2 regions of the Cobetia sp. BL01 genome follow, and region 2 is predicted to be linked to the other one. Evidence: predicted binding sites of a transcription regulator. Region 2 holds the regulator's gene; the other holds the start of a gene.
What was found. The regulator FNR, encoded in region 2, switches genes on or off when oxygen is low (the NO sensors DNR and NnrR bind a similar motif). The targets are predictions, from matches to a motif close to TTGATNTANATCAA.
Positions count from the first base shown of each region.

Region 1: a site for FNR is predicted at 1,606-1,619, ahead of ACZYGA_RS03820 (OmpW/AlkL family protein). Genes of this name have one in related genera too.

Region 1 covers NZ_JBVBEE010000002.1:26,810-30,180, reverse strand. Annotated here, with positions in the region: gene ACZYGA_RS03825 (DMT family transporter) at 1-702, shown strand, start outside; gene ACZYGA_RS03820 (OmpW/AlkL family protein) at 784-1,488, opposite strand; gene ACZYGA_RS03815 (OmpW/AlkL family protein) at 1,767-2,360, opposite strand; gene ACZYGA_RS03810 (lipopolysaccharide kinase InaA family protein) at 2,725-3,371, opposite strand, start outside.
Region 2 covers NZ_JBVBEE010000004.1:117,986-121,356, reverse strand. Annotated here, with positions in the region: gene ACZYGA_RS09240 (cbb3-type cytochrome c oxidase subunit I) at 1-244, shown strand, start outside; gene ACZYGA_RS09235 (cbb3-type cytochrome c oxidase subunit II) at 241-900, shown strand; gene ACZYGA_RS09230 (hypothetical protein) at 897-1,175, shown strand; gene fnr (fumarate/nitrate reduction transcriptional regulator Fnr) at 1,532-2,281, shown strand; gene ACZYGA_RS09220 (fatty acid cis/trans isomerase) at 2,380-3,371, opposite strand, start outside.

The DNA of each region.
Region 1 (3,371 bases), on a different contig from region 2:
CCTGCGGGGCTGACGGCCTTGCTGGTCAGCCTGCACCCTCTGGTGACGGCGGCGCTGTCACTGCCGCTGTTCGGTATCCGTCTGGGCGCCAGGCAGTGGCTGGGACTGGGGTGTGGCGCGATTGGCGTCAGTCTGGTGCTGGGGGCGGGCGTGCTTCAGGGGGCAGGCGCCGCAAGCGCTACGCTCGAGTGGCCGATGATCGGCCTGCTGTGGTGTCTGGTGGCGCTCATCGGCGTGTCCAGCTCGACGCTGTGGCAGAAGCGTGTCGGTGGTCGGATGGGGTTGGTGGAGGGGCTGGTATTCCAGTATCTGGGAGCGGGCTGTGTCTTCCTCATCGCAGCCAGCAGCGTAGGTAGCTTCGCCTTCGACCCGACGCCTCGTCTACTGCTGACCCTCGCCTGGCTGGTGATCGCCATCTCGGTGGGTGCTATCTGGTTGCTGATGCTGATGCTCGAACGTGGCGAGGCCCACCAGGTCGCACGTACCTTCTTCCTGGTGCCACCGTGTGCCGCGCTGATGGCCTGGTGGCTGTTCGATGAGCAGTGGACCGCCTTGATGGTGATGGGAGCGGCGCTGGTCGTGCTGGGACTGGTGCTGGATCGCCCCCGTCCGGGCAAGGTAGCCAGGGCGCCGGCTGACGACACGTCGCCGTCAGTGCCCGAGACGTCGGCACCGAGCAGCGGGCAGGCCGCCTCGCGTTGATTCGTCCTGAACGCACAACGCCCCGCCGGCCCGTGATGGGCTGGCGGGGCGTTGTCGTCTGTGGCCAGTCAGATGCGCGATTCAGAAGCGATAGCTGATACCGGCCATGGTCACGATCGGGTCGATCTCGACCTTGTCGTTGACGCTGCCCGCCACGGTGACATCGGAATCGATATCCAGATACCAGGCAGCGACGTTGGCCGCCCAATGCTCATTGATGACCAGGTCGACACCGATCTGTGCGGCCGCGCCCCAGCTGTCATCCATCTCGAGCTTGGTGCCGTCATCGAGGGTTTCATCGGAGAAGTGGGTGTAATTGACGCCTGCACCGATGTACGGCTGGATGCGGGAGTCGCGTCCACCGAGGGGGTAGTACTGCAGTGTCAGGGTCGGTGGCAGATGATCGACGGAGCCGGCCTTCTGGCCATTCAGCGAGATGTCATGCTCGAAATTCTGCGCGGCCAGCAGCTCGATCCCCAGGGTATCGGTGAAGCGATACCCCAGAGTGAAGGCGAAGGCGCTGTCATCATCGACGTCCACGTCGGCACCGATGGCATCGATGCGACCGTTGTCGCTCTTAGGCGAGACCTTGGCGACACCCGCACGCGTCCAGAACTGGCCGGCACCATAATCGAGGTTCTCGAGGCCTGAGTCAGTCGACGAGAACGGCGCAGCGACAGCCGACGTGGCAGTCAGCGTGAGTGCGGCCGTGATCGCCGCCATGCGCAGCGGGCGTGAAGAGGACCGGCAGAAGGAGAAGGGCAAGAAGGACTGTGCGGCTGACATGTTCGCTCCCGAAGTGACAGGGGGTGAGAAAGGAGATGTCAGTCTAGGAGCTCATGTCGACGAAAAATTGATCCATGACAAGGGTTTGCCGTCATGTCCGACAAGGGTCCGTCACACTTGATTCAAATCAAGTTCCGTCTGTCTCGCCGACTGTCCGCGCATGCAAGAACGCCGCAGGCCCTGAGGCCTGCGGCGTTCTTGTGCGTCGTCAATGAGGCAAGGGGATCACCCCTGATGCGTCATGGCTCGGCGCGGCTCGTCAGTGCGTGTTTCAGCACTTAGAAGCGGTAGGTGACACCGGCACCGACGGTGACCGGGTCCAGCTCGGTGTCGTTCACGTCCTGGCCGTTGATCTTGGTGTCGGCCTTGACGTCAGCGTAACGAGCGAAGCCATTGACGGCCCAGGATTCGTTGATGTTGAGGTCAACACCCAGCTCGGCAGCAGCGCCGTAGCTGTCGTCGATGTCCATGCTCTGGCCACCGGCAGACTCACCGGAGAAGTGGGTGTAGTTCAGGCCGACGCCAGCGTAAGGCTGAACGCGAGCTTCGGTACCGCCCAGCGGGTAGTACTGCAGCATCAGGTTGATCGGCATCTGATCGAAGCCACCGTCGCTGTTTTTCCAGTCGGTGCTGAATGCTTCAGTGGACTGCAGAGCAACTGCCAGGTTGTCGTGGAACATGTAGCCCACGGAGCCGGCGAAACCGGATTCATCCTTGGCGATCAGGCCATTGCCGTTGTTGCTCTTGCCGTCGACCTTGGCAACGCCGCCGCGCAGGAAGATATCGCCCTTGCCGTAGGCCAGTGCAGATTGTGCACCCATTGCCATGGTGCCGGCGATGACGGTAGCAGTCAGGATCTTGATGGTTTTCATGTGATGTTCTCCTTGAAGCTTGTGGCCTCGGGGGCTTCCTGTCGGCGGTGCCTGGCGAACTCGGGGGATGTACCGAGTGTGGCAAGGCTGCCTTGTTCAGGTGACGAGATGAACTATAAAAAACACTGTTCTTTTTGGCAAGCATTTTTTTAGAACAATGTTTGAAAACATATTTGACGTCTTGTTAGCGGATGTTACCGATTATTTCAGAAAAGGTGCATGTCTCGAGGATGAGACTGGAGGTGGCGCAGGACAGCGACAGGGCCGTTCATTTTCACGACAGATTCATGAGACGTTGGTCGTAGGCGGCTCGTGAGGTGAGCGCATGCTACGCAATGCGTGATGCGCCCACCAGTGTGGGAATTCAGCGACGCTTGCGCTGGGCACGTGCTTCAAGCTCGTTGAGCCATCGACTGACCTCGTCACTCTGCGCGGGACAGTCAAGGTAGACGGCCAGAAACTCTCGCCACTCCGCTGCCTGCCAGGCCTTGAGGCGGCGCCACAACACGTAGAGGTCGCGCTGGCACTCGTGACGGCGCAGCACGAAGCGTCGGGTCTTCTCCAGATCGATGATGACGGCATCCATCTGTTCCTGCATGGCGCTGGTACCGTCGGCGGCGGGCTGTGGGCGGCTGAGGAACAGATGCTTGGGGAACAGGCAGCCGTGCATCATGCCGGCCTGATGAATCTGTCGCACGAGACGTGCGCTGGCAGTGATGACTTGCGTGCGTCGGGTATCGTCCAGCGCCGGCCAGCGTGCATGCCAGTGGTCCAGATCATCGCGGCCGTCGAGATCGAAGGTGATCAGGATGGCGCGCCACTCCTTGCCGGTGCGGCGCTCGCCATACCAGCCGGCATCCACCGAAGGAATGCCCAGCGCGTGATAGTGGCGGATGGCACGCCACTCGCGCGAGAAGGTCGGCTCGCCCAGTGGGCGTGACAGGCTGCGGCCCAGATGGTTGGTCTGGCGCTTGAGGTAGAGGCGATGTGTCTGGCCCTGCTCGTCCTCGA
Region 2 (3,371 bases):
GGGCAGCCTGTGGCATGCCGTAGACGCAGAGGGACAACCGCTGCACTCCCTCGCCGACGTCCTGGCGGTGGCTCGCCCGCCGATGCTGATGACGCTGGTGGGGCTGAGTTGCTGGGCACTCGGCCTGCTGCTGATGGCAGCGTATCTCCTGCGCGCCTCCCGCCGTCCCATCACGCGCCCCTCTACCCAGCGCGCTCATCACCACATCGGGGATTCACACGCTCGGGGGAGGACACCGGCATGAGACACGTACTGCTCGAACGGCATCCGGGCCTGATGGTCGCGCTCTGCGTGATGGCGGCAAGTGTCGGCGCGCTGGCCCAGTTGCTGCCTCTGGGGTTTCAGGAGGCAGGGCAAGAAGTGACACCGCTGGATGCGCTGGCGCTGGAGGGACAGCGTCTTTACCTGCGGGAAGGCTGCCAGCAATGCCATACCCGAATGGTGCGGGATCTGCCGGGAGACCAGGCACGCCATGCAAGCCGGGACGCCGCCTCCCGCCACCTCATGGAGCGACCGGCCCTGTGGGGCAACGCTCGTCAAGGCCCTGACCTGAGCCGCCTCCCGGCGGAACATGATGAGGCCTGGCAACGCCTGCACCTGTACTCGCCGCGCCACAAGGTGGCGGATTCCAGCATGCCGGCCTACCCCTGGCTGTTCGAGCACGCCCTGAGCGGCGAGGGTGTCGCCGAGCGAATGCGGGCCCTGCAGGCGCTTGGCGTGCCCTACCGAGACGACGAGATCCTCGCGGCGCCCGCCCGGGTACGCGGCAAGGCCGAGGCGACCGCTCTGCTGGCCTATCTTCAACAGACGGATCCCCTTCGGCACTCATCCGCGACAATACCCGACCCGACAGGGGAGACACTCGCTACACTGACACTGACGACAGGAGCTGCACCATGAACCTGCTGGCAAACGTCGATCTGCCACTGTTCTGGCAGGCATGGATCAGCATGCTCACGCTGGGCAGCCTGGCCTTCTGCACGCTGTTGCTTGTCGGGCTTCGCTCGCGCAGCACCTCACCCGATGATGACCTGCAGGGAGATGGGCCAGGCGACGAACACCGCATTGACGGCACCCCTCAGCCGGACAGGCCGCTGCCGCTGGTCTGGAGTCTGCTGTTTCTGCTCACACTGCTGGTCAGCATGGGGCAGATCGTCATGTCCTTGAGTGGATGATGTCACCTGGCTCTCCCGAGTCGGATGAGGCAGGGCGTCGCAACCTGCCCCTTCGGGAGGTTCTGCGTCTAGAGTCATGCAGGACATCACGACACAATCAGAATTATCTAATATAATGCGCGCGATTCACGGAGCACTTCACATCCCGCCCCACAGGACGGGAACCCGTTCTGGGAAGTGCGCCTGACAGGTATCATTGACGGACAGCACCGACAGGCAGCAGCGACTCAGTCCATGAGGATGCTGCCTCTTCGTACAGGACCATGGAATCGCCCTGTACCAGGTGTCGCACCCGGACACCCCCACCCGAAACCCGCTCCCCACGAGTTTCGGCGTAATGCCCCAGGAGAGTCACCATGACGGCCCAGACAACGGCATCCCATCGATTGCGTGCGCATGAAGCACGCTGTCAGACCTGCTCGCTCAGCTCACTGTGTCTGCCGCTGGCACTGAACATGGAAGCCATCGACCAGTTCGACTCCATCATTCGGCGCCGCGCGCCGCTCAGAAAGGGCGAGGTTCTCTTCACCCAGGGCGAGCCCTTCGACTGCGTCTTCACGGTGCGCTCAGGCAGCCTGAAACAGATCAACACCGAGAACAGTGGCACGGAGCAGCTCACCGGTTTCTTCCTGCCCAGCGAGCTGGCTGGACTGGATGCCATCGACAGCAATGCCTACCCCGGCAGCGCCGTGGCACTCGAGACCACGACCGTGTGCGAGATTCCCTTCGATCGCCTCGATGCGCTTTCCGCCCAACTGCCGGAACTGCGCACCCAGCTGTTCAAGAGCCTGAGCAAGGAGCTGCATGAGGATCGTCGGATGATGATGCTGCTGTCGCGCAAGACGGCAGATGAGCGCCTGGCCAGCTTCCTGGTCAACCTCTCTCAGCGCTTCCGTCGCCGCGGCTATTCGCCATACAGTTTCCGTCTTTCCATGTCCCGCGCCGACATCGGCAATTACCTGGGACTGGCCGTGGAAACCATCAGCCGTATCCTGACGCGTTTCCAGGCTCAGGGGCTGGTGGATATCCAGGCCCGCGAGGTCCATATCCTGCACCTGGATGGCCTGATCGAGCTGGCAGAAGGAGAGTGTCAGGGCGGTCGCTGAACGCCCGTGATGCCATTTCTCTCACCACGAAGGCCCGCCACATCCTCATGTGGCGGGCCTTCGTGTTTTCCAGACAGCGCCAGGCGGCTCGGAGACGCTCAGCGATTCTGCAGACGGTTGTAATCCAGCAACCCGGCCTCGACGGGACGATCCGCATAATTGGCACGCAGCACGCTGTCCGAGAACTGCCAGAAGCGTGGATCGGTGCGCCGCACTCCGATATCGGCCATCAGCTGTCGATAGTCCGCCTCATCCTTGAGCACGGCGACCCGCCGTGCCAATCCCTGCAGCGACTCGGGTGTCAGATGCCAGAAGGCATTCGGATAATCCCCGGCCACGCCGCGCAGCACATCCAGCGTATCGCGTTCAGGACGCCGATTGGCTTCCTCGTCGAACAGACTGGTGATGTTGGCATGAGCCGAGTTGCGCAGCACGCTGAACAACTGTGGGTGCTCGCTTCCCTCCCGTTCCAGCGCAATGATGGTGACTTCCGGCAGCAGGCTGGCCGCCAGACCACTCACCTCGCTCAAGGCCTTCAATTCGCGGCGCACGGCATCATCCTCCAGCGTCTCCAGGCTACGCTCGTGGACAAGTTCCGGCGCCAGGCGCTCGCGCAGGCGGCGCATCAGCCCAATGCGCGCCTTCTCCGGTGAGGAAAGCTCTCCCGGTGTCCAGACGATATCGCTCGGGGCATCAAACTGGGGCGGCTTCTTGAACAGCAGCTTTTCCAGCCCAGAATCCACATCCTGATACCAGCTGTCATGCACTGCCTGACGCTCGCCGGCAGGCAGAAGCGCCAGCAGGTTGTTCTCGCCTTCCATGCGCAGGAAGTCCATGTACAGGCGCGTGGTCAGCTGGTGGCCGAGGTTGCCATAGACATCGAAGCCGGCCACCAGCAGGTAATGGATGCGCTCAAGCATCGGGTAATCGATCACCCAGGCCGTCTTGGGTACATTGCCGACCAGCCCTTTCATCACGGCAGCGTTGTCGAAGTGACGATAGACCGTCAGGGCGGCATTGGGGTTGTGATCGCCACCCTCGCCGCCTTGCCAGCCGCTGCCGTCCCACAACAGCTGCATGTCGAGACGCA